Regions from separate parts of the Paenibacillus vandeheii genome, predicted to be linked through region 1. Evidence: riboswitches for the same ligand, from Rfam matches in the RefSeq annotation. Region 1 holds a riboswitch; each other region holds the start of a gene.
What was found. A riboswitch is a leader RNA that binds a small molecule or an ion and turns the genes downstream of it on or off. The one in region 1 is predicted to bind S-adenosylmethionine.
Positions count from the first base shown of each region.

Region 1 (10,433 bases):
CCACATGCAGATTCTCTTTCCCGGCTGGCGCACCGAATGCATTGACGATGACGTCAAATGATTTGGCATCCTCTTCCGTGAGGTCGAATACGTCTTTTTCAAGTACATTCAGACTTTTATCTTCCACCTTGGATGCATTCCGAACGATTGCTGTCACTTCATGCCCTCTATCCAACGCTTCTTTCAAAATCAAATTTCCCGCTTTGCCTGTCGCGCCAATAATTCCAATTTTCATCTTAATCTCTCCTTTGGTTTCGTGTTATAAACTTTATAATGTAACTATATTAGTTACAACATAACTTGTCAACATACAAAAAAACCTCCATAACGTGATTAGTACGAGACTAATCCGCTATAGAGGTCTTGATTCACCATGATTAACAATCTTTATCAGGTACGCCCGCTTCTTCACGTGTACGGAAGGATGATCCACAGCCGCAGGTTGCCACTGCGTTCGGGTTGTGGATGGTGAAACCGCCGGACATGCCGGATTCTTCAAAATCAATTTCGAGTCCATTCAGATATTTCAGGTTTTCCTTCTCTACAACAACCTTCATATTCTGAATATCCATATAGAGGTCCTCATCGGACTCTTTATCGTCAAAGCCCATGGCGTACGAAAATCCGGTACAACCGCCCGGTGCTACGCCAAGACGCAAGAACATACCAGGTGTCTCTTGCTGTGCAAGCATTTCTTTCAATCGGTCTGCAGCCGTTTCGCTGATGCTAATCATGCCAGGTCACTCTCCTTTTCGTTAACTCTCCCTTAAATTATACTCCACCCCGTCAAGGGGCTCAAGTCATCTTTGCCTGTTTCCGCGTTCCCCCTTATCTCCTTTTTCTTCCCAGTGTATTGAACCCCCGGGACACGAGGTTTATAATGGGTAGGTGATCGCTTTGAAATGTCGATATTTTGTCATGACTTATTCAAGTGATGGGCATATATGGAGTTGTAATTTTTTTCACATTTCGAGACTGCACGCAGTCCCCAATGCATATAGAGTCACAAGACTCGTTTACATGAAAAAATTAGTTTTACGTACGCAGCACAAGCTGCACCGGGTAAATAAGAGTTAGTCCACATAAGATGGCGGCAGATGACCGCATCTTTTCTATGTAGTTCTGTAAGTTAGTCCTACAGCCCAACTCGATTCCGGTTAAGAACAGGAGGATACAACATGTCTACATTGGTAACACCGTTCACAGACAAAAGAATGGCTGAAATCGTTGAGAAAGTACAGAACGGCGTAAGGCTGAGCGTAGAAGATGGCGTTTATCTGTATGAATCGGATGATTTGCTGACTTTGGGCCAACTGGCCAATGAGGTCAACCTGCGTAAGAATGGCAAGAAAGTTTACTTTATTGAAAATATGAGCCTTTATTTTACCAACGTATGCGAAGCCCACTGTGCTTTCTGTAACTTCCGCAAAGATCAGGGCGAAGATGGTTCTTACACGTTGTCCGGTCAGGAAATGATTGATTACGTAGAACAGCATATTCACCCAGGTGTACGCGAGTTCCATATTGTAGGCGGACATAACAACCATGTTCCTTTTCAATATTATGTCGATTCCTTGCGTGCTTTAAACGAAAAATATCCGGATGTTACGTTGAAGGCCTACACGGCTGCCGAGATTGATTTCTTCACTCGTATCAGCGGACTGAGCATCAAGGAAGTGTTACAGGAGCTGCAAAAGGCAGGCCTGAAATCACTGACCGGCGGCGGCGCAGAGATTTTGTCCGATGAATACCGTAAAAAAATGCGTGTGGACAAAGCGAACGTTGACCGCTATCTGGAAGTGCACCGTACTGCTCATAATCTGGGCATGCGTACGCACACTACAATGCTTTATGGATCCATTGAGTCCTATGAGGACCGTGTAAACCATATGGCACAAATTCGCGAGCTTCAGGATGAGACGAACGGATTCATGGTCTTTATCCCTCTATCCATGCAGCCGAAAAGCAAAAACGCGAGTATCATGCGTCGTAACTCCGCTTACGAGGATCTCAAAACGATTGCGATCAGCCGTCTGATGCTGGATAACATCGATCATATCAAAGCCTACTTCATCAACATCGGTCCACAGCTGACTCAAATCGCCCTTGGATTTGGTGCTTCGGATGCACACGGCACGATCGTTCGCGAACGGATTAGTCATGCAGCAGGCGCACTAACGCCTGAAGGTCTCACCCGCAAAGAGCTTATATGGTTAATTAAGGGTGCTGGACGTATTCCTGTGGAGCGCGATACGTTCTACAATGAAATTCAAGTGTACGAGTAGCATGTAACAAGCGCATCACTCCAGCAGTCGACTTTCAAGCTACACGGGGAGCCGTTTGGAATGGAGGGGTGCGAATTGCTGGAGCATATCCGTAATTTTAAATTCCTATTTTCAATCATTTCAAATAAAAAACAAAAGGAGCAGCTATGTAATTGCATAGCTGCTCCACAGGTTACAGCCCCGTTCACACGGGACTGATGCAGAAAGGAAGCCGAGTCATGAAAAATTTCGTCATTCTCGGAGGCGGCTATGGTGGCCTCACAATTATTAAAGAACTTTTGGAAGGCAAAATCCCGTCAGATACACAAATCGTGTTGGTGGACCGGAGCCCATTCCAAGGATTGAAGACAGAATATTACGCACTCGCAGCAGGGACCGTATCCGACTATGACCTGCGCATCCAGTTTCCAGTGAGCGACAAAGTCACTTACCGTTACGGAGAAGTAACTTCGATTGACCTGGAACAGCGTCAGATTGAATTTGAAGGCCAGGACCCGCTGGAATATGACAAGCTCGTGATTGGACTCGGATGTACAGACCGATTCCACAATACGCCTGGAGCCGAGGAATACAGCTGTACCATTCAAAGCTTCAGCAAAACACGGGAAACCTACCTTCGTCTTAACGAAGTCAAAGCGTATGGTAACGTGCATATCGTCGGCGGTGGATTGAGCGGCGTTGAGATGGCTGCCGAGCTTCGTGAGAGCAGACCGGATCTGAACATCAGCATCCTGGACCGTGGTGAACGTGTATTATCCGCTTTCCCGCAGCGTTTGTCCGCTTATGTTCATGAGTGGTTTAACGAGCACCAGGTCGAGACACGTGGACATATCGCCATTTCACGTGTTGAACCACATGCCATTTTCAACCGGGATGAAGAAATTCTAACGGATGCGGTAGTCTGGACTGCCGGAATTCAGCCCGTAAAAGTTGTACAGGATCTCGATGTGACAAAGGACCCACAAGGTCGTGTCGTACTGAACGAATATTATCAAATTCCAGAATATACGGATGTCTATGTTGTAGGTGACTGCGCCAGCGTACCTTATGCACCAAGCGGTCAGGCTGCCGAAGTACAGGGCGAACAAATCGCTCATATTCAGCATGCCCTCTGGAAAGGCGAAAAGCCCAATCCTCAGCCACTCAAGCTTCGTGGCACACTCGGTGCACTCGGCAAGAAGGCTGGGTTTGGGCTGATGGGCAAAACGTCCATGATGGGACGTGTGCCTCGTATTTTAAAAAGCGGCGTGCTCTGGATGTCCAAGCGTCATCTCGGTTAATCGAGATCAAGCTCACTCCAGGCATCGGCTTCAGCAATTTTGGCCAAGATGGCGTTATATAAATCCTCTACTTTGTCAGTGATGACTAGCTCGCCATTCACCAGTGCAAATGGAGTCATGTAACATTGGCCGCAGTTGCTGAGGCAGCCGTATTCTATCACATCATAGTCTGGATTTTCTTCCAGTTGATCCATGACTTCATCTGTGCCAAAATGCATATTGTTGGCACAAAATTCAATAATCGGTCTCATGTAGGTTCACCTGCTTTGTTTGACCATTTTATTTTATGGCCATTTGTAATATAATATAGTGAGGAAAGGAGTTGAAAAAAATGAGCGAAAACGCACAAAGCACCATGTACGATGAGGTATCTGAAGTGCTTGACAAACTTCGTCCGTTCCTGCAACGCGATGGCGGTGACGTGGAACTGGTCGACGTGGAGGACGGCATCATTAAGCTGAAACTGGTCGGTGCCTGCGGCAGCTGCCCAAGCTCCACCATTACCTTAAAAGCCGGGATTGAACGCGCCCTTCTTGAAGAAGTTGAAGGTGTCGAAGAAGTCGTACAAGTATTCTAATCAATCCTTCACGAAATAAACCTCAAGAGCCTTTCGCTTCGCATGAAGCGGAGGGCTCTTTTTTGTGCAATGAAGAAAGTCGTTTTTTCCCGTGGCCCTGCTCTTTCTTCACCTTGCATGTCAATTCACGCCTAAGTCCGCACTTCGCCATCCTCACGCAGGATGTTGGGACGAATCGGATCAAGTCCTCCAGATACATCCATAATGTTGCCTGTTATAAAATCGGAATGATCGAGACACAGATAGGTGATCACTCGCGCAATATCTTCACCACTTCCGGGACGTCCTCTTGGGGTTTCCTCGTCGGTAATTCCTGCCATCTCATCAATCGTTTTTTCCTTGTTGGCACCGCGAATATCACCCGGACATACCATATTAACCGTAATGCCGTAAGGAGCTTCCTCCACAGCAAGTGTCTTTGTAAATGAAACAAGACCTACCTTCGCCGCAGCATACACCGCTCGATGAGGCCATGATCTTGCTTCTCCCGCATGACTGAAGCCAAAATGTATAATTCTGCCCCACTGCTTGCGCCGCATCTCCGGCAATACACGCTGATCCAGCAGCATCGGTCCAAGCAGGTTTCCTTGCACAAGCATCTGAACTTCAGCTTCCGAATACTCGGCAAATAGTCGACGTTCACGGACAAACGGACCGGCGTTGTTCACCAGAATATCAATGCTGCCCAGTTTCTCTTCGACCTGTGCAACCAGCATCGTGATCTCTTCTGTCTTGGAAATATCGGCCTGGACGGCAATACACCGCACACCCTTGGCTATGATCTCAGCCTCTAAAGCCTCAGCTTCCATACGGCTATGGACGTAATTCAGGGCAATATGGCACCCCTGGTCCGCCAGACTGAGAGCTGTCATTTTACCAAGACCTTTGGCACTTCCCGTTATGAGGGCTATCTTTCCCTTCACGTTCATCCCCCTCTTCAAAGAGCAGTCACTCATCCAGTATAAAAGATTTATCATCCCCCTACAACTCGCGTTTCCCACCAATCTGTACCATTTGCAAGAAAGTGTAAATTAAGGACTAAATACTATCCTGGTTCCAGGCAAAATTAAATATACAGGAAACATAATACTTTAAAACCAAATATATCTTGATCAGACTTAACACCTATGTTACTGTCGTTAGGTCCTTATTTTTTAAACAAAAAGTTCCAAATACATAAATTCATTATTAGATTTGAGATTGAATATCATCTTTTCCAAACCACCACGAAAGGATCACGCTATGAAAAACAAAAACAAACGATTTATTCTTGCACTTGTATTAGTAAGTTTGTTAACTTTCTCTTTTGCAGTACAGGTATCCGCAACAAACAAAACCGAAAAAGCACCCAATGAGTATGACTGGATCGACGGACCAACATCCGTATCCCTGGATGATAAGGCCACTTTAGAATTACAGGAAAATCATTCTTTTCTGGACAAAGCCAATACACAACGATCGATGTTAAACATGGGGGCAAAACCTAATGGTAATGAAATTGGAAGTCTATACAGCGATAGTCAATTTGGTTCCTTGTATGTAGTTTTTGAGTATGTTAGAACAGGTCATATTGATGATAGTGAGCAGAATCTGGATGCCAATGAACTGTTAAGCAGTTATATTCGGGGCACAGAAGAAGAAAATAGAAATGCAGCACCTGAAGATAAAATGTACGTAACAGGGTGGGAAATTGAACCCACGTATGAGAGTAGCAAGCATCGTTTAATTTATTCTCTTGGTTTCAAGGATGCATATCAGCAATCCTTGGTCAATTACAACGTAAAACTCCTGACACGAGAAGGATACATCACCGCCATTCTTGTCACAGAAACGGCCAACTTTCAACAGAGTCGCCTTGCATTTGAAGAAATGGTTCTTAACAGACTTAGTATAAACACAGGTTATACTTACGAAGATTATGATGTTTCCACTGACAAAACATCGACCGTGGGACTCAAAAGCATTCTGCTTGGCGGAATTGGTTATACGGCGGGCCAAAAATTTAGCATACTGGTTCTGCTAAAAAATAGGGTGGCCTTTTATCGTCGTCTTAGTTCTTGGACTATTGACCTGGAACAGATACAAAATAAAAACGTCGAAGAAAGATGAAGCCTTGCTATCCCCCACTGAGAAGGCCTATCTGCAAGATGCGGATGAACAGCAGTATGCTGAACAGAACGAATTATCCTATTATCGCAATTCTGGACAGCAATCTGAGACAAAAAAAACATAACTATAATGGAATGATCTACCCTAAGAAGCAAAGCAATAAAAAAAGGCTATGCATCTCTTTTCAGAGATACATGGCCCTTTACTTTGTTTTATGGATATAGCTTAATCATCTAACTTAAAACGCAGGTTCTACAGCACCTTGATAACGTTCTTTGATGAATGTTTTAACCTCTTCGGAATGCAGGGCTGCAGCCAGTTTTTGGATGGCATCTGCATCTTTGTTATCTTCACGGGATACGAGGATGTTTGCATATGGGTTACCCTGCAGGTCCTCAATTAACAGCGCATCCTTCTCCGGGTTCAGATTGGCTTCCAGCGCGTAGTTGGCGTTGATGAAGACCAGGTCTGCTTCATCCAATTGGCGAGGCATCATGGCTGCATCCAGCTCGATGATATCCAGGTTTTTTGGATTGGCTGTAATATCCTGAATCGTTGAAACGATATTGGTGTCATCTTTGAGCGTAATCAAGCCTTCTTTGGCCAGCAACAACAGTGCACGTCCACCGTTGGACGGGTCATTCGGAATTGCTACTTTGGCGCCGTCTTTCAGCTCATCCAATGATTTGATTTTTTTGGAGTAGCCAGCAAATGGCTCAACATGCACAGGTGTTACAGCAACGAGGTGGAAACCACGTTCTTTGTTCTCTGTATCCAGGTAAGGCTGGTGTTGGAAAAAGTTCGCATCCAGTTGTTTATCTTCAAGCTGCTGGTTCGGTTGAACATAATCATTGAAAGTCACGATTTGCAAGCGAATGCCTTGTGCTTCGAGTTCAGGCTTGATGCTTTCCAAAATTTCCGCATGTGGTGTAGGTGATGCTCCCACTTTCAATTCGACGGTGCGCGGTGCGCCTCCAGCATTGTCAGCGCCGCTGTCGGAATCCTTGTTGTTTCCGCAAGCCGCAAGAACCGCAATCAGCAACATGCTTAGTAGAGCAAAAGACCATTTTTTCATGTGTAAAACCCCTTCTCCAATAATTTTTTTTGCATTTTGCACCAAATCGATACCGAATTAGGCAAATGCTATATATGTGTTATTTCCTGGTGAACCATTTAACCAAACGATCGCCAGCCATCTGAAGCACTTGCACCAGAATGACCATAAATACAACAGCTATAATCATAATTTCATTCTGATATCGATAGTAGCCATAATTTATTGCCAATGTTCCCAGCCCTCCACCACCAACCATTCCCGCCATCGCCGTGTAGGAGACAAGGGTAACGATGGTAATGGTAATTCCGGCTAACAGACCCGGCAATGCCTCTGGCAGAAGCACACGCCTTACAATCTGTCCGGTTGAAGCTCCCATCGCCTGTGCCGCTTCGATGACGCCTCGATCCACTTCACGCAGTGTAGTTTCCACCAACCGGGCAAAGTATGGAGCAGCGGCAATGACGAGCGGTGGTATAACACCCAGTACGCCTGTAGCTGTGCCGACCAGTGAACGCGTGAACGGAATGAGTGCAACAATCAGAATGATAAATGGCACTGAGCGCAAAATGTTTACAATAAACGATAGTATAGTGTACACCACTTGAGACTTGATTGAAGCCGACCTTGCTGTCATGAACAGCAATACGCCCAGCGGCAAACCAATGATGATCGTGAACAGTCCCGATGCTCCCAGAATTTGCAGGGTTTCAATTGAAGCCTTACCGATTTCTTCCCAACGTACTGTTGAAAAATCCATTTAACGAAGCACCTCCACATCAAGTCCCTGGGCGATTAACTCATGAATGGTGAAGTTAATCTCATCTGACTGTCCCTCAAACCGAACGGTCAGCTGCCCATAAGGAACTTGTTTGATCGTCGAAATGGTGCCTTGCAAAATGGCGAAATCCACTCCTGTTTTGCGAACCGTTCTGGACAAAATCGCCTCATAGGTTTTATTGCCCAGGAAGGATATTTTCACAAGCTTAGAAGATCCGTCCGTCTGCAATGAAACATCTGCACTCGCCAGTGCAGTCTCTTCCAATGCAATTCCCACCTCATGGTCCCGCATCATAAAGTCACGCGTGATTGCATGCTGCGGCTTGAGGAATACTTCCGTCACCGGACCTTGCTCCACGATGCCTCCCTGATGGATAACCGCCACCTGATCACAGATATTCTGAATCACGTGCATCTCATGGGTGATCAGAACAATGGTGAGGTTGTACTTTTCATTGATATCCAGCAATAACTTGAGAATCGAATCGGTGGTCTGGGGATCAAGTGCAGATGTGGCTTCATCACACAGCAGCACGTTCGGATCACTCGCGAGTGCTCTCGCAATACCCACCCTTTGTTTCTGTCCGCCTGACAGTTGAGCCGGGTATTTATTGCTGTGGTCCTCTAATCCAACCAATGCGAGCATTTCCTTCACTTTGCGATCTATTGCAGCCTTGGGTGTATTGACGAGCTTCAAAGGAAAAGCAACATTGTCATATACCGTAGCTGAGGATAACAGATTAAAGTGTTGAAAAATCATGCCGATCTTACGCCGTTGTTGTTGCAAATCGGTCTTGCCCAGACTGGTTAAATTGATTCCATCCACCCAAACCTCACCGGCCGTCGGGCGTTCGAGCAAATTGATACAACGGATCAATGTACTCTTGCCTGCACCGGAATGACCGATAACTCCGAATATTTCACCCTTGCGGATATTCAAATTTAGATCCGATAAGGCCGTCGTACTTTTTGAACCTTTACCGTACGTCTTGGTTAAACCTTTTAATTCAATCAAAATTACTTGCTCCTTCCCACTGCTTACATGTATCTTTACCCGAATGAAAGGAAAACTCCCCTTCGATGCAAAAAAAGAGCCCCTTTTGCAGAAACAAAAAGGGCTCTTCACGTGAAAGATTATACCTTCTCATCTGCCAAAATTGTGCCTTGCACACATTTTGTAGGAATTAGCACCTAACATCTATAAAGAATGACACAGCTGTCATGCAGTTATAAATCGGTTGCCGGGCTTCATCGGGCCTGTCCCTCCGCCGCTCTCGATAAGAAATATTTAATTTATAAGTTCAGTAGTTATAATATTAATGTCATAATTGTTAATTCCATCTAACTGTCGATCAGGAACTCAGTATAATCCAAGTATTCCGATTTGTCAAAGGGAAATATTTCAAACTAATTACTTTCCGGATGGAGTTATTCCTTGCTTATGCCACTTCTTGTTGATGTAGCCATAGGCTGCTTTTAACGTCTCACATACCATATCCACACCCTGGCGGAGTTCCAAAAGATGCTGATCCAGATCCTCCAGCTTCACTTTCCCTTGCAAAGTCTGGTGCAGCTGCCACAGATCATCCTGCATTTCGGAGTTCATGTAATGAATCTCCATGTTTCTTCGTTTGCGCAATTTGCTCATTGGCTCACGGTAAGAGTCTTTGATCTGGATCAGTTCGTTGGCAAGATCATGATGCAGCTTGTCATATCCGAACTGTCTTAATACGGTAAAATAAGAAAAATGGGTTTTAACATTGGTCGTATTCAGCTCAAATATTTCATTCAACACTGTACCTAACTTATCCAGAATGGCAAAACATCGGATGAAGCCATCCTTATAGAAGTAGACATAACGGGCATACTCCGCTTTTTCGGGTAACGTCATATCATCCGTAGAGCCCGCTTTGACTTTCTGACGAAAATGGGAAGCAGCAAAACAACTTTGCTCCAGTTCATCCAACGAGGAGATGAGTCCCTGGGTCCACACATACAGTTTACGATAATCATGGGTTGGATCATGGTCCACATGCATCTGTCGCTGAAATAACTCAAGCGTGTCCGCCATTGCCTCTATTGCATCCTTCAGTATCCCTTCGTTTTTACGCGGCTTTTCACCCAGCAACGTTCGCAGCATATATAGCCTCCTCTTTCCACTCATCAGATCATCAAAATAATCATAATTCATCATATTTAAACAAAATCGGAAATCAGAGTAAACGTATGACCGCTGCTTACAATAGGGTGCCCTGACACGCCTCACATCAAACAAAGTTCACCTGTCCAATGATGTACATCATCGGATGGTGAACTTCACTGGATTCATCCCCTGAACTACAATAATT
Region 1 covers NZ_JAROCD010000014.1:192,724-203,156, forward strand. The annotation lists gene P5G61_RS25630 (NAD(P)-dependent oxidoreductase) at 1-235, opposite strand, end outside; gene P5G61_RS25635 (HesB/IscA family protein) at 378-734, opposite strand; gene mqnE (aminofutalosine synthase MqnE) at 1,179-2,285, shown strand; gene P5G61_RS25645 (NAD(P)/FAD-dependent oxidoreductase) at 2,504-3,565, shown strand; gene P5G61_RS25650 (YuzB family protein) at 3,562-3,816, opposite strand; gene P5G61_RS25655 (NifU family protein) at 3,897-4,142, shown strand; gene P5G61_RS25660 (SDR family oxidoreductase) at 4,274-5,065, opposite strand; gene P5G61_RS25665 (DUF2167 domain-containing protein) at 5,385-6,251, shown strand; gene P5G61_RS25670 (MetQ/NlpA family ABC transporter substrate-binding protein) at 6,490-7,326, opposite strand; gene P5G61_RS25675 (methionine ABC transporter permease) at 7,406-8,065, opposite strand; gene P5G61_RS25680 (methionine ABC transporter ATP-binding protein) at 8,066-9,100, opposite strand; SAM riboswitch class I at 9,227-9,369, opposite strand; gene P5G61_RS25685 (Cthe_2314 family HEPN domain-containing protein) at 9,497-10,225, opposite strand.

Region 2 (10,433 bases), on a different contig from region 1:
AGCACGGTTAATGAGGAAGCACCTCTCTTGCATGGATTTTGCAGGAGAGGTGTTTTTTGTGCTGTTCAAGATAGCACAATACAGACTGTGTCGAGCTGAACTATTGAAGGAGGGACAAGAAATGGAAGTCATTTTCATGAACAGGTTATCCAGAATGTCAGGTCAGAATGAAGAGCATGCTCAGCTGTGGATTGGTGAAGAAGAAGGGGAGTGGCATCTGGGATGGAGCCGATATGAGGAAGGAGATCGTGTAGATGCTATCTGGTATGATGGAAGCTCTTGGGACGAACTGTTGCATGTTTATCGTCATCAGTTAGCGATACAGATGGGCGAAGGGTATCGTCCGTTGCTGCAGGGTTTGTTTCACGAAAATGATGATTTGAAGTCGCGCAGCTATGGCGGTCAGCGTCTTCATTGTTACAGTGAATTATATGGCAATGAGGGGCTGTATATGGATCTTTGCATATGGCGCAGGAAGAGAGCAGCGTCTGATCGGAAGGCCCCTTATTTTATTGCAACGAATCGGCTGTTGCGCCTGATCAGTGCATTTGTTCCACAAACGATAGATGAATTGATGCAACTGCCTGGCGTAGGAGAGAGTAAAGCGTCCGAGTACGGAGCTGAATGGCTGGAGCTTACGAATGCACTGGAACGTTCCACGTCTTTTCCGCTAGAGTGGGTGTATACGGTGCTGAAAGAACAGGAATATGAGAGCTGGCTGTACAAACAGAGAGAGCAGAAATACAAGCAGGAATTAGACAAATTCACTACACGCAAGCAGGTACTCGAAGGCATGAAGGAAGGGCATACGCTGGAAGAGATCGTGAATCGTTCCGGATTATCCCGGCGGGAGCTAATTGAGCTGTTGGAGACACTGGATCTGGAGGGGTATGACACAGATTGTCTGCTGGACGCGGAACTCGCTATCATGCCTGAACAAGAGCAAGAAGCGGTGTGGAGCGCCTACGAGGAGCTGGGAGATACGTTTCTGAAGCCTGTGTTACATAAAGTGTATGGAGAAGAGAAGCCTGGCGGAGGCAATCTGGAGCAGGTTTACGAAAGACTGCGCATGATTCGAATCCGGTTTCGTCGTCACACAGAGACGGAGCAGCATGCGGGCTAGATTGAACATAGATCGGTAGTTGTCATTCATAAGCGTACAAAAAAAGACGAGGCGTTTCTCCAGATGAGGAGCGCTTCGTCTTTGTTAGTTCAAACCCAATCTTTTTTGCGGAAAATAAAGAACATGCTGAGGCCCAGTGTCACCATCAGGCCAATGACCACAAAATAACCATACTTCCAGTTCAACTCAGGCATGTTCGTAAAGTTCATACCATAGATGCCGGTGATGACCGTCAGCGGCATGAATACCGTCGTAATGGCGGTGAACACACGCATGATCTCATTCGCCCGGTTGGCGATACTGGATTGGTAAGCTTCTCGCAAGTTCCCCATCAAGTCGCGATAAGTCTCAAAGGTTTCGGATATTTTCACAGCATTCTCATAAATGTCACTGAAATACTTCTGCAGTTGATCATCAATAAGACGCAGATCTTTTTTGTTAAGTGTATTAATGACCTCTTTCTGAGGTCCCAGTACTTTCTTCAGCCATAGAATCTCACTGCGCAGCCCGATAATCTCATTCAGATGAGACTTCTTGGTATGCATCAGGATATCTTCTTCAAGCTTCTCAATGCGCGCTTCAATCCGGTCACCAACTGTAAAATAATTATCAACAATCAAGTCAACCAGCAGATACAACAGCTTATCCGGCGTACTGATCTCCTGTTCCCACAGGATCGGCTTCAATGTTCTCAATTCACTGACTTTCTGTTTGGTCACACTGATAATAAAGTGTCTGCCAAGGAAGAGGTTGACGGCACGTAAAAAAATCTCTTCATCATCAAAACGAATGCTATTAATAACAATAAAATAATGGCTCTCATAAATTTCAATCTTCGGACGTTGTTCTTCGTCACTCAAGCAGTCTTCTACAGCCAGATCATGCATCATGAATAGCGGTTGAAGTACCGCCAAATCGTCTACGTCCGCATCAATCCAGTAAAATCCCTCCGCTGGTGGAGTCAGCGCCTGCTGAATGTCATCCACCGGAATAAATACACCGTTGTTTACCAACCGGATTTTCATTGTTCATCTACTCCTTCTGCACCCGCCAAATGGGCGGATTTCATCAATATGGGCGCAAAAAGAACAGATCAGCCGGTCGGCAGCGGATCCTGGAAGTCAGGACTGCGTTCGCTTTATAACCAAACGGAAGTAACGTCCCGCTGCCGGCATGCTGATATCAATTCTCTATGCAGTTTGTCGGAATTCGGCTGCCAGTCAGGCCTCGGGTCGCCATCCATTGAATATGTCACCTCTCACATAAGGGTTTACAACACTTGTCTAGTATACCGCTGGTACAGAGTCCTTTCAAGCGCAAAAATGTGTCGATTTCGCGCCCTGGAGCAGTGTATGACAACGGCTGACGAACGGTTCCGATCCAGATGAACAGACATTGAACTACACCTTGACGTGAGGGGATTAATGTTTTAAAGTAAACGGTGAACCACACTAGATTTTACAATTAAATAAAGCGAAATCTTATCAAGAGTAGGTGGAGGGACTGGCCCGATGAAACCCGGCAACCGGCGGTATACCGCACGGTGCTAATTCTTGCAGCGACCAAGTGTCCAAGTTGACACTGTTGTAACTGAGAGATGAGAGAGGCGCATATCTATTTACATATGACCTTTCTCGGAATCCGAGGAAGGTCTTTGTTATATGCACCGACTTCTCAGCAGTGATTTTCGCTAAGGAACTTGAGCTTGCCGCCAGCAATGTGGTTGCAATTCAGCGCCTGCAGGCAAGCTCATGGCAGTCTATAACTGTACGGAGCGAATCGTATCGCACCCGCAGTGGCTGCATCTATTTATGCACAAGGAGGAGTTAGAACGACTATGCCAATCAAAATTCCAGACACACTGCCTGCCAAGGAAGTACTCGCAGGAGAGAACATCTTTGTCATGGACGAGACATCCGCTTATCAGCAGGATATTCGTCCGCTCCGTATCGCTATATTAAACCTGATGCCTACTAAGGAAACGACAGAAACTCAATTGCTTCGTCTGGTAGGTAACACACCCATTCAGGTAGATATCGTTCTGGTTCATCCGAAGTCTCATACGTCCAAGAACACATCCCAGGAATATTTGGACCTGTTCTACAAAACCTTTGACGAGATTGAGCACCGCCGTTTTGACGGCATGATCATTACAGGAGCTCCTGTAGAGCAAATGGATTTTGAAGACGTGAACTATTGGAAAGAAATCCAGGAGATCTTCGAATGGACCAAAACCAATGTGACTTCGACCATGCATATATGTTGGGCTTCCCAAGCGGGTTTATACCATCATTTCGGAGTTCCAAAGGTTCCGCTGGATGAAAAATGTTTTGGCGTATTCTCACACACGATCAACAGATCCAACGTGCCTTTGCTGCGTGGATTTGATGAAGTATTTAACGTTCCGCATTCCCGACATACGGAAGTGCGCCGTGAAGATATTGAAAAGAATGAACATCTCGAAATTTTGGCTGAATCGGAGGAAGCCGGTATTTTCCTGGTCGCTACCAAAGACGGCAAACAAATTTTCGCTACCGGACATGCCGAGTATGACCCGCTTTCATTAAAATGGGAATATGACCGGGATGCATCCAAAGGCATGGATATTGCTCTGCCAAGACATTATTTCCCGAATGACGACCCTTCCTGTGTACCTCCAGCCACCTGGCGGGCACATGCAAACTTATTATTCTCTAATTGGCTCAATTACTATGTGTATCAAGAGACGCCTTACGATATTGGTCCGCAAATTTAATCGACATTACAGGAGGATGCTGCAATGGAAGACAACAAGTTGAAAATCGAAAGCCGATTGGCTCAAATCGGGTCCATCAATGAACCGGTAACGGGTGCCATTAATTTTCCGATCTATCAATCCACTGCGTTTCGCCACCCGAAGCTTGGACAAAGCACGGGGTTTGATTATATCCGTACGACCAATCCCACCCGTAAAGTATTGGAAGAAGCAGCGGCGGCATTGGAGTCGGGGGATGCAGGTTTTGCCTGTAGCTCCGGCATGGCGGCTTTGCAAACGATTTTTGCTTTATTCGGTCAAGGAGATCATCTCATTGTATCGCTGGATCTGTACGGGGGAACGTATCGTTTGCTTGAACGCATCCTGTCTCGATTCGGTGTGACAGCAAGTTACGTAGATACCAATGATCTTGCAGCTCTGGAAAGTATCCGTCAGCCGAACACAAAAGCAGTATTTATTGAGACACCAACCAATCCACTAATGATGATTACGGATGTGGAAGCGGTTTGCTCCTGGGCGAAGAGCCACAACTTGCTGACCATTGTGGATAATACACTACTGACTCCGTTCTTCCAGCGTCCAATTGAACTCGGTGCCGATATCATCATTCATAGTGCCACCAAGTATCTGGGTGGTCATAATGATGTCCTTGCCGGATTAATTATTACCAAAGGGGAAGAATTGTCGGCCGAAATGGCATTCCTGCACAATTCCATTGGTGCAGTGTTGTCTCCAAGCGACTCCTATCAGTTGATGAAAGGTATGAAGACACTTGCTCTTCGTATGGAGCGGCATGAGTATAATGCCTTGACGATTGCCAAGTATCTTTTGGAACACCCAGCCGTTAACGAAGTGTATCATCCTGGTTTGTCGGATCATCCCGGATTTGAAATACAGAATAAACAGTCGAGTGGGAACACAGGCATTTTCTCTTTCAAAGTAAAGGATGCCCGTTATGTTGAACCGCTGCTGCGTCATATTAAGCTGATTGCCTTTGCGGAAAGCCTCGGGGGTGTAGAGTCGTTGATGACCTATCCTGCGGTACAGACCCATGCGGATATCCCGATTGAAATTCGTGACGCTGTAGGTGTGGATGACCGTCTGTTGCGCTTCTCTGTAGGGATCGAGCATGCCGAAGATCTGATTGCCGATCTGGGCAATGCACTCACAGCTGCACAGCAGGAGATTGAAGGAGGAGCGCATCATGAGTGAGCAAAACAATAATGCCAACAATCCTGATCGGAATGTTCATTCCGACCTGAAGTTTGATACCAAGCTGCTGCATTTCGGTGACGAAATCGATAAAACAACCGGGGCTTCCAGCGTGCCGATTTACCAGGCCTCCACATTCCATCATTTTGATATTTTCAATCCGCCTCAACATGATTATAGCCGTTCGGGTAACCCGACTCGTCAGGCATTGGAGGATTACATTACATTATTGGAAGGTGGAGCACGCGGATTCGCCTATTCCTCCGGCATGGCTGCCATCTCCAGTGTGTTCATGATGTTCTCCGCAGGAGATCACATGATTGTAACGGAAGATGTATATGGAGGTACATATCGACTGCTTACTTCCATTCTGAGCCGGATGCAGATTGAGACTACCTTTGTGGATATGACCAATATTGCGGAAGTAAAGGCAGCGCTTAAACCGAATACGAAGGCAGTCTATATGGAGACACCATCCAACCCGACACTTCGGATCACGGATATTGCTGCGGTCACCTCTTGGGCACAGGAACAGGAGTTAATCTCCATTCTTGATAACACCTTTATGACACCTTACTACCAACGTCCAATCGAGCTCGGGGTGGATATTGTCGTACATAGTGCCACCAAGTTTCTTGGCGGACACAGTGATGTGCTGGCAGGTTTAGCTGTTGCACGGACGGATTCACTGGGAAGACAGCTCAAACAATTGCAGAATGGACTGGGAACTGTGCTGGGTGCTCAGGAATCCTGGCTGCTGATGCGCGGCATGAAGACCTTGGGTGCACGCATGGCACACAGTGAACAGAGCACTGCCAAGCTGGCAGCCTGGCTCAGTGGACGCAGTGATATTACGGCTGTATTTTATCCGGGGCTGCTGGATCATCCCGGCCGTGAAGCTCACGAACGTCAGTCAAGCGGGTATGGTGCGGTCGTGTCGTTTGACGTCGGTTCAGGCGATCGGGCCAAGGCTGTACTTAACCGTGTGAAATTGCCAATTGTTGCCGTGAGTTTGGGTGCGGTTGAAAGTATCTTGTCTTATCCTGCGATGATGTCTCATGCGGCTATGCCGGCTGAGGTTCGTCGTGATCGGGGAATCACGGACGGATTATTGCGTTTCTCGGTTGGACTGGAAGACATCGATGACCTGATTGCCGATCTGGATCAAGCACTTCAGGACTCGTAGAGTCGGTAGTATTGAAACAAGGGTGTTAGAGCGCGCCTGAAAAAGAAATGAAATAGATACCATATGTAAACATTTTTATTAATTTTTAAAGCACCTGCGCATAAGGTGCTTTTTTTCACATGTAACCTGTGTTACGATATGTGGAGTACAGAAATGCGATGTTGCCACCAAAACTTTCATCTATATGAACAAGTTGGGACGGATCGTGATACTATTTTCTCTTCATGAGGGAGGCTTTTTTACGATGAGTACGGTAGACCGTATCTTAGATAAAGCCCTTCGGGGCGAACGTTTGGACTTGGAAGACACGATTCAGCTGTTTGAATCGAATGAAGTAGACAAAATCGGGGCAGCCGCCAATGTGATTGTAAAACGCATGCATCCCGAACCATACAGAACATTTGTTATTGGGCGTAACGTCAACTACACGAACGTGTGTGATGTGTACTGCCGTTTTTGTGCTTTCTACCGCAGACCTGGCTCTGAGGAAGGGTATGTACTTCCCGATGAAGTCATTTTCCAGAAGATCAAGGAAACCGAAGACGTGAACGGTACCGAAATTCTGATGCAGGGCGGAACGAATCCGAATCTGCCGTTTAGCTATTACACGGACCTGCTTAAAGCGATCAAGGAGCGTTTTCCTAATATTACGATGCACTCCTTCTCTCCTGCTGAAATTATGAAAATGGTTGAAGTATCCGACGGTCTTACTCTGGAAGAGGTTGTTCGTGCGATTCACGAAGCGGGACTGGATTCCCTGCCTGGTGGTGGTGCCGAAATCCTGGATGACCGTACACGCCGCAAAATCAGCCGTCTGAAAGGTTCATGGCGCGATTGGATGGACGTGATGCAGACAGCTCACCGTATCGGTATGAACACAACCGCAACGATGGTTATCGGCCTTGGTGAAACGATGGAAGAGCGCGCATTGCATCTGCTTCGTGTACGTGAAGCTCAAGATGAGTGCATTGCGAACAAGTATGATTCCGAAGGATTCCTGGCGTTCATTCCTTGGACATTCCAACCGGATAATACGAATCTGAAGCTGGAGCGTCAGACACCGGAAGAGTACCTGAAGACGGTAGCGATCAGTCGACTGGTACTCGACAACATCAAAAACATTCAATCCTCATGGGTAACGATGGGGCCTGAAGTCGGCAAAAAATCACTTGAATTTGGTTGCAATGACTTTGGTAGCACCATGATTGAAGAGAATGTGGTATCTGCTGCAGGCGCGACGTACAAAGTCAACATTAGTTCGATTACACAACTGATTCGGGAGTCGGGCTATATTCCGGCGCAGCGTAACACAAGATATGATATCCTGCGCACGTTTGATGAAGAGAACGCCATTCATGAAGATTTTGTTATGCAGAACTAATACGAATAGGTTAATTATTGACCCATCGATACGGATCATTTGATGTGTAAGAATGGGAACCAGCCCGCAGACTACTCCTTAAGGAGAGTTTAGCGGGCTCTTAAAATATGTCCGCAGGGGAGGTAACTCTGTAGGTCTGTTAACAGAAGGGTAAGATCTGTTGCATTATAGTAAGAACTAGACTCAAAGTTCCCCACTTAGGTGAGTAGGTAGCGAGTAGCAGAGTATGACCATAATAATAATGTATTCTTGTGTATAAGAAAAACCAGGCGAATTGTAATTTCTGCCTGGTCTTAATTTTGCTAGCTAAAAATAGTATTTCTTTATTATATAGATAATGATCCAGCATCATTATGGTTAGAAAAAGAAGCGTTTTTTCGAGATTTAACAACCATTACGGACAGTAGTAACACGTTGAAGAGGATCATAAATCCGATTAGCCCCATCATGCTTGAACCAAATTGCCCAGCACTCATACTGGAGGTAAGAGCACTTCTAAAGCCCTCAACTGCATAGCTCATCGGCAATAACCAGTGGAGTGCGTTGAAAAATTTGTTGGTCAGTTCCATAGGGAACATACCACCGCTTGCACCAAGTTGAATCACGAGGATGACCATGGCCAACAAACGGCCCGCATTTCCGAAAGCTACATTTAGTAGCATAACGAAAAACATGAATGTTATGGACGCGGTAATCGCCAGAACGACAAATTGCAGCAGGTTGTCAACCTGAAGGTCCATCCCGAGTACCATTATGATTACCATAATCAGTGCCGCTAAGGTTGCCTGCAATGCACCAACCGAGAATTTGCCTAACCACCAGGAAAAACCAGATGCTTTTTTTCCGGCAGGACTGGTAAGGGGAAATACCAGATTAAAGGCAATGGCACCAACAAACAGGCCAAGAATTAAAACATATGGAGCAAGTGCATGACCATAATTAGGAACGCTACTGTATTCCTGCTTTTCCAGGTTAATCGGCTTGGCGATCATTTCGGCATTGGCATCTTTGAGACTCACGTCCTCAATCTGCTTTGCACCATCACTCAATTTTGTATTTAATTCGTCAGTACCTGATTCCAATTGAACAATACCATCATTCAGATCATTTGAACCCTGTAGTAATGAAGAAGAACCGTCATGAAGCTGCTCCGCCCCTCCAGAAAGTTTCTCTGCGCCTGTTACTAGATTTGGAAAATTGGAGGCAAGAGAGGAGAGACCTTGTGTAATGGCTGCTGAGCCTTTGGACAGTTCACCCGATTCAGCTGCCAGTTGATTCAAACCACCACCCATTTGCTGTGCTCCTACACTAAGCTGCTCTAATCCTTGGGAGTATCGCTTGACACCGGTAGAAAATTGATCCGCACCAGGACCAAATTGACCAGCAGCTACGACCATTTGCTGGCTGCCCGAGGAAAGTGATGTTAAACCATCTGTTAATTCCTGGCTTCCTTCAAACAGTTGATTTGTACTTTGGGCCAACACAGGTATTTGTTGGTTCAGCTGCTTCATGGCAGAAACTAACCCGTCGCTTCCTTTAAGGGCGTCAGCTAGACCTTGATTCAATTTAGCTGAGCCAGGCAGCAATTTTTCATTGATAGCGGTGTCCAGTGTTGAATAGGTCGATATTGCTAGAACTGCCGTAGGATTCACACGGTTCACTGCTCCGTTTAACTGTTGAATCTCAGTAGAGAGTGTACCGATCTCTTTTACTGCTGGAAGGAGCTCGATGTTCATAGCCTTCTCCATTTCCGACAGAGCAGAGGAAATGGTTTGTAATTGAACTATTTGTTGCTCAGCTTGTTTAGTTAATTCTTCATCCAACGCATTAACCAGCTCTTGTTGCTGGGCATTAGTCAGAGCTTGAAAGCCGCTTGTTTTTTGAATTACAGACAGGGTGCTTTTACCATTGCTTTGCTGCTGGGTGGAGAGAGCGGTTAGCGCCAGCTGTATCGAACTCATATTTTTCTGAATTACGTTAAAGGAGTTGGTCAAATCAGTTCCCGAGCCGATCTGATCGGCCAGTTGATTCATTCCGTCTTGAATTTGTTGCAACCCTTGACTTAATTGCTGCGTCTGATCTTCTGAAGGTATACTACTGCTTAGTTGAGACAAGCCTTTCTGGAGAGAATCAGCACCTGTTTGGAGTACAACAATTCCCGAATGCAGATTTTCCTGTCCTTGAGTTAGTGCGGGAACTCCTTTGTTATCATCAGTCAAACGAGAGACTGCACCATTCATTTCGTTTAATCCTTGAGTCAGCGCGGTGCTACCTCCCAAGGCAGAGATTGAGCCATTGGAAAGACTTTGGAGTCCAGGAACCATTTGCTCCGCACCTGTCGCCAGTGACTGAGCACCTGTTACAAGCTTGGTCGTCTCGGCATTCAATTGATTAGCGCCCTCTACAAATTTCTGACTACCTGTATAGAGTGTGTCTACACCGACAGTATATGCGGATATCCCTTGATCCAGTTTCCGGGCGCCTTCATGAAGCTGAGCTACGCCTGTTTGAGCGGAATTCAGTGCAACAACCATCTGTTGTGAGCCATCACTGAATGTTAACGTGCTGTCGGTAAGCTTCTGTAAGCCTGCTTTCAACTGAAGATTGCCATCCTTGGCGTTTCCTATTCCATCCTGTATTTTTCCTGAGCCATCGGCGGCTTCTTGCATGCCTTCTCCAATGCTTCCGATTTGATCGAATAATGTCTTGGTATAGACTTCTGTTATATTGGACGCCACCATCTCTTTAACGGATGCTGCCGCCTGTGAGGATACAA
Region 2 covers NZ_JAROCD010000012.1:201,730-212,162, forward strand. The annotation lists gene P5G61_RS23690 (HRDC domain-containing protein) at 122-1,123, shown strand; gene corA (magnesium/cobalt transporter CorA) at 1,213-2,148, opposite strand; SAM riboswitch class I at 2,602-2,727, shown strand; gene metA (homoserine O-acetyltransferase MetA) at 2,961-3,878, shown strand; gene P5G61_RS23705 (aminotransferase class I/II-fold pyridoxal phosphate-dependent enzyme) at 3,903-5,090, shown strand; gene P5G61_RS23710 (trans-sulfuration enzyme family protein) at 5,083-6,276, shown strand; gene mqnC (cyclic dehypoxanthinyl futalosine synthase) at 6,521-7,657, shown strand; gene P5G61_RS23720 (YhgE/Pip domain-containing protein) at 7,984-10,433, opposite strand, start outside.
Region 2: another riboswitch for S-adenosylmethionine. It lies ahead of metA (homoserine O-acetyltransferase MetA); the one in region 1 lies ahead of P5G61_RS25680 (methionine ABC transporter ATP-binding protein).

Region 3 (10,433 bases), on a different contig from region 1:
ACTGACCAGCATTACCGGAATCTATCAGACGGCGGCCAAATGGGGTTATGACAATGCTAACATTGCCGCAGTCGTTGTAAACAAAACTACGTTTCCGAGAGCAGAGCTGCAGAACGTATTGGAAGAAGACCCTCGCATCAAAAATGTGGGCTGGCAAGGGAACATCACCGGAGTTATCCTTCCAGATGATTCAACCGACGTGGCCAGCCAGTCTACCAGTCTTTATCTAAGAGTACTGGATGGAAGCTATCAAGATCTTGGTTTTGAGACGTTGAGAGGAAACAATCCGGAACTCGAAAATGAAATTTCAATCGGGGTTAGTGTTGCCAAGATGTTCAACAAGGATATGGGAGATCTCATTGATCTCTACATTGAAGGAGAGAAGCGCACGTTCATGATTTCGGGCATCTATCAGGCCATCTCCGACTTGTCGGTATCCGGAAGAATCACAGCTCAAGCGGTTCGAAGCGTGAATCCGGATTACGGAGATGTAAATGTCGCGTTTATCAATGTCAACGATCCTTCACAGGCAGGAGCCATTGCTAACCAATTGAATGAGCGGTTCAAAGACTCTGCTTCCATCGTCACGCAAAAAACGCTGCTGGATTCTGTTTATGCAGAAGCTGCAAGCATTTTTGTGTACCCCATGGCTCTAATTGGTCTGCTGTTCATTTTGGTTACATTTATCATTATCTTCAGCACCTGCCGGATCAGTATTCGCAAAGAGAGCAAGACGTATGGCATATATAAGTCGATTGGAATGACATCTGGAAAAATCCGTTTCTCCATTGCTACTGGAGTAGTTGCATTAGCTCTGATTGGTTCAATGCTTGGAGTCATTGTAGGCGTATACCTTCTCCCCCTGTTACTTGAAAAAGTCCTATCGGGATACGGGATTGTACAGATTCCTCTCATTCTGAACTGGGGAGGCATTATACTCTTTGCTTGTCTAAGTATTCTTGCCGCAGCTCTTGGATCCTGGGTATCGTCCAAAGTGATTCGTCAGGCATCGCCGCGTATTCTTGTCGTCGAATAACATGTAGAAAGAAGGAGTGCTCATGCACAGCGTATACAAAAAGCTTCTGGTCGCCGCCCTAGGCTCCGTTGGCTTACTTGCGGCTTGTACGAATAATCCCCTCAACTCCTCATCAGAGAGCGGAAACGCCCAGGGCGCCGAGTCCCCATGGATGAAGCTGATTAGTAATAATGCTATAGATAAGGAACTTGATCAAGTCAGCGAGAAATCCGCATCCAGTCTCTTGGTTGTTGATCATCCTGTAGGAAATATCGAGGTGCGGAGCAGTGAAGATGGTGAACTTCAAGTCCGTACGTACATTCAGGCTTTGAACAATCGTACCGGTGAATCCACATTGGAAGAACTGGCTCAAAATGCAGAAGTCTCCTTAACGACCAAGGGGAACACAACCACCGTTGATATCCATCCCAAGGATGAAACGGGAACCGATCTTTGGTCATGGGCCGATAAAAATATAGGGAATTCCCATTTCATCGTAAACTATGTAATTGAGGCTCCGGCCAATATCGTTGAATATGAGATTTCTACAGAAGTTGGCAATATTTCACTTGCAGGTTTAACGGGAAGCTATGAGCTTGCCAATAACACAGGCTCCATTGATCTTAACAACATTCAAGTCCAAGGCAAATCCAGCATCAAATCCGATGCAGGTACCATCCGTCTTGATCTGAATCAGCTGCACGATGGAAGCCAGCTCAAAGCTTCAACTGAGTTAGGTACCATCACTGCCCTGCTGCCTTCCAATCTGGCTTACACACTAAAAGCGGAAACGGATCTGGGCAAGGTCTCGGGTGCTTCGAGGGGAAAGAGTGATATCAACGGCGGTGGACCTCTGCTTTCCCTGAGCACATCTGTAGGAACCATTAAGGTAGAGAATAAGTAATTATAAAAAAAGCACCCAAAAAGCCCTTTCGTATCCTTTATAAGATACGAAAGGGCTTTTCCATGCAGGTCTGGCTCGGCTGGATATCCTTCAGCTCCGCCACTTCTTCGCAAGTTCGCCAATCTGATGTGGCGTAGTACGGCAACAGCCGCCAATGATTTTTGCACCCGCAGCAACCCATGCCTCCGAAGCATCACTCATACTGCCACATGTACCCTGTCCACTCCACGTCTTCGTTGCTGCATCGTATACTTCTCCCGAGTTCGGATACACAATAACAGGTTTATCGCTGGCACGGCTCAGAATACCGACCGCTTCCGTTACCAGTTCCATGGGAGCACAATTCAGCCCAATCGCAGCAAGCTGAGGTTCAGCTCCTAACAATCGTGCACACTCTTCCAATGGCGTGCCTTCACTGATCGCTGTCCCGTCTTTTAATGAGAAGGAGAGCCATGCATAGGCGTTCGGAAATTCTTTTAATAAAGCGATCAATACCTGTGCCTCCTGCAAGGATGGGATCGTCTCAAAGGCCAGAATATCCGCCCCTGCTTCCAGCAAGGCTGTGATCCGTGGACGATGAAACGCGCTTAACGTCTCGTCCGAGACACCATAGTGACCGACATACTCCGATCCATCAGCTAGATAAGCGCCGTAGGGCCCAACGGATGCAGCAACCATCGGTCGTGGCCGAGCCAAGACCCCTGTCTCCAAATCAGACGTTTGACGTTCCGTGCCGATTACCAGATTGCCCTCCGGTTTAACTGCCGTGTTTTCAAATCCCCCGTCCTGCACTTCTGCCCATACGTCATCTCTTGCCTGTGCAGCCAGCTGCACCGTCTTGCGAATCAGGTCTAACGCTTCTTGCTCTCCGATTCCTCTCTTGCGGAAGCCATCCACCGTCGCCTGATAACTGGATGTAATCGCACAGTCGGCTCCTGCGCGGAAATAATCCGCATGGACCTGAACGATAACATCTGGATTCTCGAGCAATACACGAGCCGACCATAGTGGATCATCCAGATCACACCCATGCTGTTCGAGTTCCGTGGCCAGCGCTCCATCCAGAATCATGACCGGATGTTTACGTAGGATCTGTTCTATGGGGTTAGTCTGTTGTGCTTGCGTCATGTACTTGTCCTCTTTTCTTGTTCACACGTTCTGTCAGATAATACGCGGCGTAACATACTGCAATAAATGGAACCCCACAATACAGCGCAATTCGCTGTGTCGGGTCAAAGGCAATACCTATGCATGAAGCCAGGCATAATACAAACGAAATAATCGGTACCACCGGATAAAACGGCGTTCGGTAAACCAGGTCCTTTACCGAGTTACCCTCTCGAATATATTGCCTGCGGAACATATACTGTGAAGCGCTGATGCTCATCCACACCACAACAACCGCGAGGCCTGAGATGGACACCAGCGTAATATACACAGTACCCGGGGCAATAATGCTGGACAGCAAAGCCAGACCGCCCCCGACCATGCTAATCAGAAGTGCATTCAGCGGTACACCGCGCTTGGTCAATTGGGCAAACCACGGAGAGATCGTCTTTTTATCCGCGAGTGACCACAGCATGCGCGAAGAAGCGTATAGACCCGAGTTGGCCGCAGAGAGAATCGCCGTCAGAATGACAAAATTCATTATATCCGCTGCGTAAGGGACACCGACCCGCTCCATCACGGCCACGAATGGACTTTCAAGAACACTGGCATCCGACATCGGCAATAACGCTGAGAGAATAACAATCGTTCCAATAAAAAAGATAATTAAACGCCACAACGTGGTATTGATCGCTTTTGGAATGATCTTCTCCGGATTCTCGGTCTCCCCGGCTGCAATTCCGATCAATTCCGTGCCCGAGAACGCAAAGTTTACGGCAAGCATCGTCATTAGTATCGCAGTAGCCCCATTTGGAAACCACCCTGAACCTGTAATATTGCTTAGAAAAGGGGCAGGTTCCGAATCTGCCATTGGAATAATGCCGAACATGGCTGCCGCACCAATAATAATAAAGACCACAATCGTAAGGACTTTAACCGATGAGAACCAAAACTCTGATTCCGCAAAAAATTTAACGGTTAACGCATTGAACAGGAAGATCATGAGCGCAAACACTGCACTCCAGATCCAAACATTCACAGAAGGGAACCAGCGCTGCATCAGCAGACCGGCCGCTGTAAATTCGGAACCGAGGGCAACCGTCCAGGTTAGCCAATACAACCAAGCCACGGTGTATCCTGTTGCCGGCCCAATGTATTTAGCCGCATAGCTATGAAATGCACCTGTCTCCGGCATATGAACCGAAAGTTCACCCAGACAGAGCATGACCAGATAAACGACAATCGCTCCGATCAGATAAGACAGAATCGTTCCGATCGGTCCTGCCTGCTGGATGGTATAACCCGAGCTAAGAAATAAACCTGTACCGATAACTCCACCAAGTGAGAGCATGACCACATGCCGTGCTTGCATTTTGCGCTGAAAATGCCCTGTATCTTTGTTGTTATCCATGCCTGCTCCCCTAATTCTTCATCCAGAAAAACAAAAAGACACACTCTTCCTGAAGAGTGCGCCGTAACTGACAAATAAAAACAAACGCTCCTATCTATCAGGCTGTTCACCCGCTGGAATTAGCACAGTATCCTTCAGATCTGTTGCTGAGGCTTCTAAGGGCCAGTCCCTCCACCTCTCTGGATAAGAAAATGATTTTTTATAAATATAGCGATCTATCATGGTTGTGTCAACAATTAAATATTATGGAATAACTATATATACATCTTCATCTTTAATCCGTCGATGATCCAGCATCTATAATGTTGATTTTGACATCATAGGTTACGGGAATCTGACTAAACGTTTCATCCCAATTTTTTTTGACCTTTTTCCATACCTTCGGATATTTGATACGCAACTGCTCTCCAAATCCGGCCACTTCAACCCGATACGTATTTTGCATTCTGTTCAAAACCTGCTGTATTTGTTCTTTAACTGTATCAGCGAATTGTCCCTCCAATTCCTTAATATACGTATCTGTTGAAGGAATTTCTGGAGAACTCCAATCTTCCATAAGTTGGCCTTCCGATTCAACTTTTACGTGAAAATAAATATCATCTCCTTGGACTTTTGGCGTTATTTTCGTCTTGGTAGACTTAATTTCATAGGTTACCGTGTGTCCATGAGGCTTAGCATACGACTTCACAGCCCCGGCCTGAGCGTCCCCTGTAATCCATGACAATCCTTCAAGTTCGATCTGGTTTAAGGAGCCCACCCATTTTTTCGTTTCCCCTTTATAGATCCCTGCCCCTGAGAATTTATGTTCACCTTCCGCTGTAAGGACATTTTGCAACAAAAAGCTTGATCCCGACTGCATTTTCCCGTCCAGTTTTGCGAGAGTTACTGCCGGAAGAATCTTGTTGGAGCGGTAAGCATTTGCCACCACCCCCTTTAAATAAAAGGCTGGGATTTCACCCGGCTCATTAGAGCTAAGAGCTTCCAGGGCTGTTCCATGGCTCACCATAACAAGGGAACTGGGACGGATATCATTATCTCGCAAAATAAAATCAAGCAGCTGCTCAAGACTGTATTTCTTCGTCAACTCATGAGAAACAACAATGACCTTTAAATGATGACCAATAAGTGGCCGGTCTCTTCTCAGAGCAAACTGACGAAAAATCTGAAACAGGGAGTCCCCGGTTAACCTTTCGTTTAAAAAAGATTGCCCCTCGGAAGCCCCGGCATTCTTTTGATTTTCTTGCTTTGGCCCGATCCGTGGAACAATCTGTACGGTAGCTGTAAAATTGTTGTTTTTGGGATAGTGACCTCCCTGTGCATTAATGCTCTTTTCAAATTTGGATTCCTCGGCTAAGTCCAATCCCACACCCACATAAACACTCAAATCTTCGATCTCTTTACTGCTCCAGCACCCTGAGGTAAAAACGAGCAGCAACAACGTGAACAACATGATTGATTTCCTTATGAATCTGTTCAATTGTGCTTTCCTCCTTTTTTACGGATCATACTCAGTAGCAAAAGCAATAGCGGTACAACACCAAACAAATAAATAGAAACGTTTCCGCAAGTATCTCCTAGTTTGAACGTGTCGTTTGAATTTTGTGGAAGCATAGCAATAATGTAAGTGATGGGAAGCAAAATAATCAGAAATGGCATCATTTTTTTCTTGAACAATTGTGAACATCCGAGAGAAGCAGCATAATGGGTAATCGTAAAAGTAGAGAAAATCTGCATAATCCAGATCACCAGCAACAAGGATTCGAATCTTTCAAAGACCAACCCCTCAATCTCGAAGCTGCGCATCAAGTCAAGGGTTGGCCATGTTCTTGTTTTCATGCCTTCAATGGATAAGCTCCCGATAACCATAACCAGGGTAATGAAGTAGATTCCCATAGGAATAAGGATCCCCCAGACCATGGCCTTCTTCCCCTTCTCCGGATTTTTCATAAAAGCCATAATGACAAACATGATTTCATAACCCGTATATGCCAGTGTCGTAGGTTTAATTCCTTTGAGAACAGGCATAATCCCCTCTCCCAACACAGGCCTCAAATTATTAATCTCAAACTGCTCACTGCTCAGAAAAATGGCTAGCACAAAAAGAATAAGTGTGATGGGCAAAATGATCTCATATAAGCGAGCCATGGGGTTTACACCACCTGAGATCAAATAAAAGCCGACCCACATAAATACCATGACAATGGCCCATACTGGAGTTCCTTCCAATAAATATAATCCGGTGACATCTGCCATCACCCTGATTTCAAAGGCAGAAATGGTAATGAAATACAAGATAATCGTTATGCCCAAAGCATAAGCGATCCATTTACCTGTAATTTCCTCAGTGAATTGGAAAACAGTCTTCCCTGGAAATCGTCTGCACAGCGTGACCAGGATGGTACCCAACAACATAACCAATAGACCTGACAATATAATGGAGATCCATACATCAGGGGTATTGGAAGCCGTTACTGTAGTTCGAGGAAGGGTAAGGATTCCTGCGCCCAACATGTAATTGATTATAATAACTGAGGTTTGAACTGTCGTCAGTTGGTCCTGTTTACGAGTCATGGTTCACCTCCTGGATATCCGATTTGCCTACTTTTTGCGGTCAGGGTCTTTTGGATGCATCATGCTTGGACGCTTTCTCATCATTCTAAAAGGTGCTCGAATAAAGAAATCCTTCCAGTCAGACAGGCTGTATGGTACAGCCGGAGTGACATAAGGTACTCCAAAGCTTTTTAAACGAACCAGATGACTGCAGAGCAACAAGAAAAACATGACAACCCCAAACAATCCATACATTGCTGCACTGAACATACCTGCAAAGCGCAATATACGTAGCGTTATACCGGCACTATATGTAGGGATTGAGAACGAAGAAATCGCCGTAACAGCCACCACAATAACCAGAAACGGACTGACGATTCCGGCCTGTACTGCCGCATCCCCAATAATCAAACCGCCTACGATTCCCATAGCAGGTCCAATTGGCTTGGGAAGACGAATTCCTGCTTCCCGCAGAATTTCAATGGCAATTTCCATAATCAACGCTTCAATAACAGAAGGGAAAGGTACCCCTTGTCTAGTTTGAATAATGGTTAAAACCAGCTTGGTCGGAATAAGGCCCGGATGGAACGAAATAAAGGAGATATACAAAGCTGGCGCTAGCAGGGCGATTGCGGCCGCCAAAAAACGAAGCATACGCAAAAACGACCCCGGGATCCAGCGCTCGTAATAATCTTCAGGAGATTGAAGCAGCATGCTGAAGGTCGACGGCACTATTAAAGCAAAGGGTGTTCCATCCAGTAAGATAGCTACACGTCCCTCTAACAGACCACTGATTACGCGGTCGGGTCTCTCTGTGTTCTGAACCTGTTGGAAGAGGCTCAACTCATCATCTTCAATCAGCTGTTCCACATAACCGGACTCCAACATAATATCCATATCCATATTCAGGACACGTTTCTCCACTTCGGTGACAAGATCAGTACTGGCAATATCTTTAATATATACAATGATTAAGTCCTTTTTGACCCGAGTACCGACCTGGTGCTTGGTCATAAACAACGCATTGTTGCCTCCAAACTCCCGCAGTATTCCGGTGTTGTCGCTTAACCGCTCGGTAAAACCGATTCTTGGCCCACGGATCAGTGCCTCCGATACCGGCTCTTCTAGACTACGACTTTTCCCCTTCGCTGAACCGACAAGAAGAGCTCCGGCCATTCCATCAATAAACACAGCATTTTTCCCAATAAAAACCGCTTGGGCCGCTTGTTGCAGCGTCTCCACTTCCTGAACTTCACCAACAGGCAGAAGACTATTTTTCACGTAAACTTTGAGTTCATTTTCATCACTCGGTGCTTCGAATATATGCCATTCTTTTTCGGGGATCCCCTCAATCATAAGGGGTGTAAAGATGTGCATATCTAACCGATCATGATCAACTAATCCATTTACGTACACGACAGCTGCTGGCGTATTGGTTCCTCTTATTACAAACTCCCGTATACATACGTCTGCATTTTGGCCAAACGTTGCTTTTACACTAATCAGATCCTTTGCATAATTCCCGGTAAGCCTTATATTTGCGTAACTTCCAGTCTCTTCATGAGAAGAAGACTCAGACACAGCATCCTGATTTTGTTGATCTTTAGTGGAGAAGGTTCCTTTTTTAAGGGATAATCGCAGCACCTTGTATCCTTTCATGATCAATATCGGTATGATAGCTAATAAAAAGGCCTGGCCCCAAATAGGCCACTCCGGCAAATAAGTATGTATTCTCGACCACATCCGACTCACCTCACCTATCTAGACTCTCTTGATAACACTGAGTATTGTTTCCCCAATCACTCTCAATAATTCCCTCTTTTTCTGAACAACAAAAAAAGCAGATGCCTCATTGGCACCCACTTCACTATAGGGTTATGGAATTTACCTTATCTATACGATTTTGCTTACGTGCTGTGCCTTCGCATCCAGTAGGTGTGCAGACGCTGCAATGGTAGTAAAATCATTCAGCGCCACCTCGATTTGCTGCTGGCTACGCTCCACGTATCCTTCAACCTGCTGTGTTCCACCAGAGATGTTCGCAATCTCTTTCGTTATCCCATTCACACTATCCCGTATCTCATTAATGGAATTTTCGACCATGGCCGATAATTTGCGTACTTCCTTGGCTACAACATCGAACCCACGCCCATATTCGCCTGCATGTGCCGCTTCAATCGCAGCGTTCAGGGCCAAAAGTTGGGTCTGCGATGCAATTTCGCGAATCGTTTTAACGACACCCTGGATCGAACGTGCCTGTTCTTGCAGATGATTCAGTGTCGCTCGGTTCTGGGAGGAAACATCAGATATATACGTGATACTGGACATCAGCTCACGGCTCCGCTCAATGCCGATATCAGCATGTTCATTCATATCATGTGACATCGACTTCAATTCATTAACTACAGCTGAAATATTGTTCTGACGGGTAGTTATGTTTGTAGCTATTTTGCACACACCCACTATGTTCTGATTCAATTCATCATAGACAGGCATATAGGTTGCCTCAAGCCATACGGAATTCCCCTTTGCATCCTTGCGTTCAATCTTGTCCTGAAAGCTGGTACCGTTAAGCATACTGCTCCAGAATGCCTCATACTCGGGGTTGTTCACAAATTCATCGAAGCAAAACTGCTGATGCATCATGCCAAACATCTCAGCCACCGTATAGCCCATCGTCTGGGCAAACACTTCATTAACATAAGTGACCCGTCGATCCAGATTGAATCGAATCATAGCAAGACTTTTCTCCATGGCCTTGATAACCAGCGCATCGGTAACAACATCTTTTTTTTCCACATCTACTATAGGCAAAGCGATCCCCACTCCCTGACTTCTTCCTATGATTAAACCGTTCTCATTCTGGCAGTTCCTGTTGTAGTGCAATTATGTATTCAACTGAATAGAGACGACTCTATTATTGTATACTCCAATTGCAGTCAATTGGATCACTCCCAAATCAATTTTCAACAATTCGTTTACGGCTTGCCTTTTTATACCCTATAACCCACCCGTCTAAACATTATTTTTCATGAGCAAATTCTAACACAAAAAGGGACGGTTTAACCGCCCCATTTTATGGAATATCATGCCATAAATATGATGTTATCTGTAGTCATACTTTACATAAGCCACGCTACCTGCCCGCCCTCAACCTCGCGGCAATTTGTCTGCATATCGACTGCGCAGATCGGCTAACCGCTCCAGCTTGGACAGTGCTTGCTCCTTCTGCATTAATCCCACCGCCAGCACCAACTGCTCCATTAACAGGAGTGGAGTAACCATAGAATGAAATTCGCCAAGTTCTCCTCTGCTGACATAAAAAGATAACTCCGTACCAAGTCCGTATAACAGATCTTCCCGATCTGTTACAAGTACAGCTTTGCTGCCTGTATCTCTGGAATAATCCAAAATAACCTCTGCTTCAGGCAACAGTCTGGTGAAAC
Region 3 covers NZ_JAROCD010000013.1:24,982-35,414, reverse strand. The annotation lists gene P5G61_RS23975 (ABC transporter permease) at 1-1,036, shown strand, start outside; gene P5G61_RS23970 (DUF4097 family beta strand repeat-containing protein) at 1,059-1,919, shown strand; gene mmuM (homocysteine S-methyltransferase) at 2,010-3,047, opposite strand; gene mmuP (S-methylmethionine permease) at 3,025-4,437, opposite strand; SAM riboswitch class I at 4,525-4,627, opposite strand; gene P5G61_RS23955 (Ger(x)C family spore germination protein) at 4,712-5,914, opposite strand; gene P5G61_RS23950 (spore germination protein) at 5,911-7,008, opposite strand; gene P5G61_RS23945 (spore germination protein) at 7,036-8,730, opposite strand; gene P5G61_RS23940 (methyl-accepting chemotaxis protein) at 8,881-9,741, opposite strand; gene P5G61_RS23935 (MurR/RpiR family transcriptional regulator) at 10,138-10,433, opposite strand, start outside.
Region 3: another riboswitch for S-adenosylmethionine. It lies ahead of mmuP (S-methylmethionine permease); the one in region 1 lies ahead of P5G61_RS25680 (methionine ABC transporter ATP-binding protein).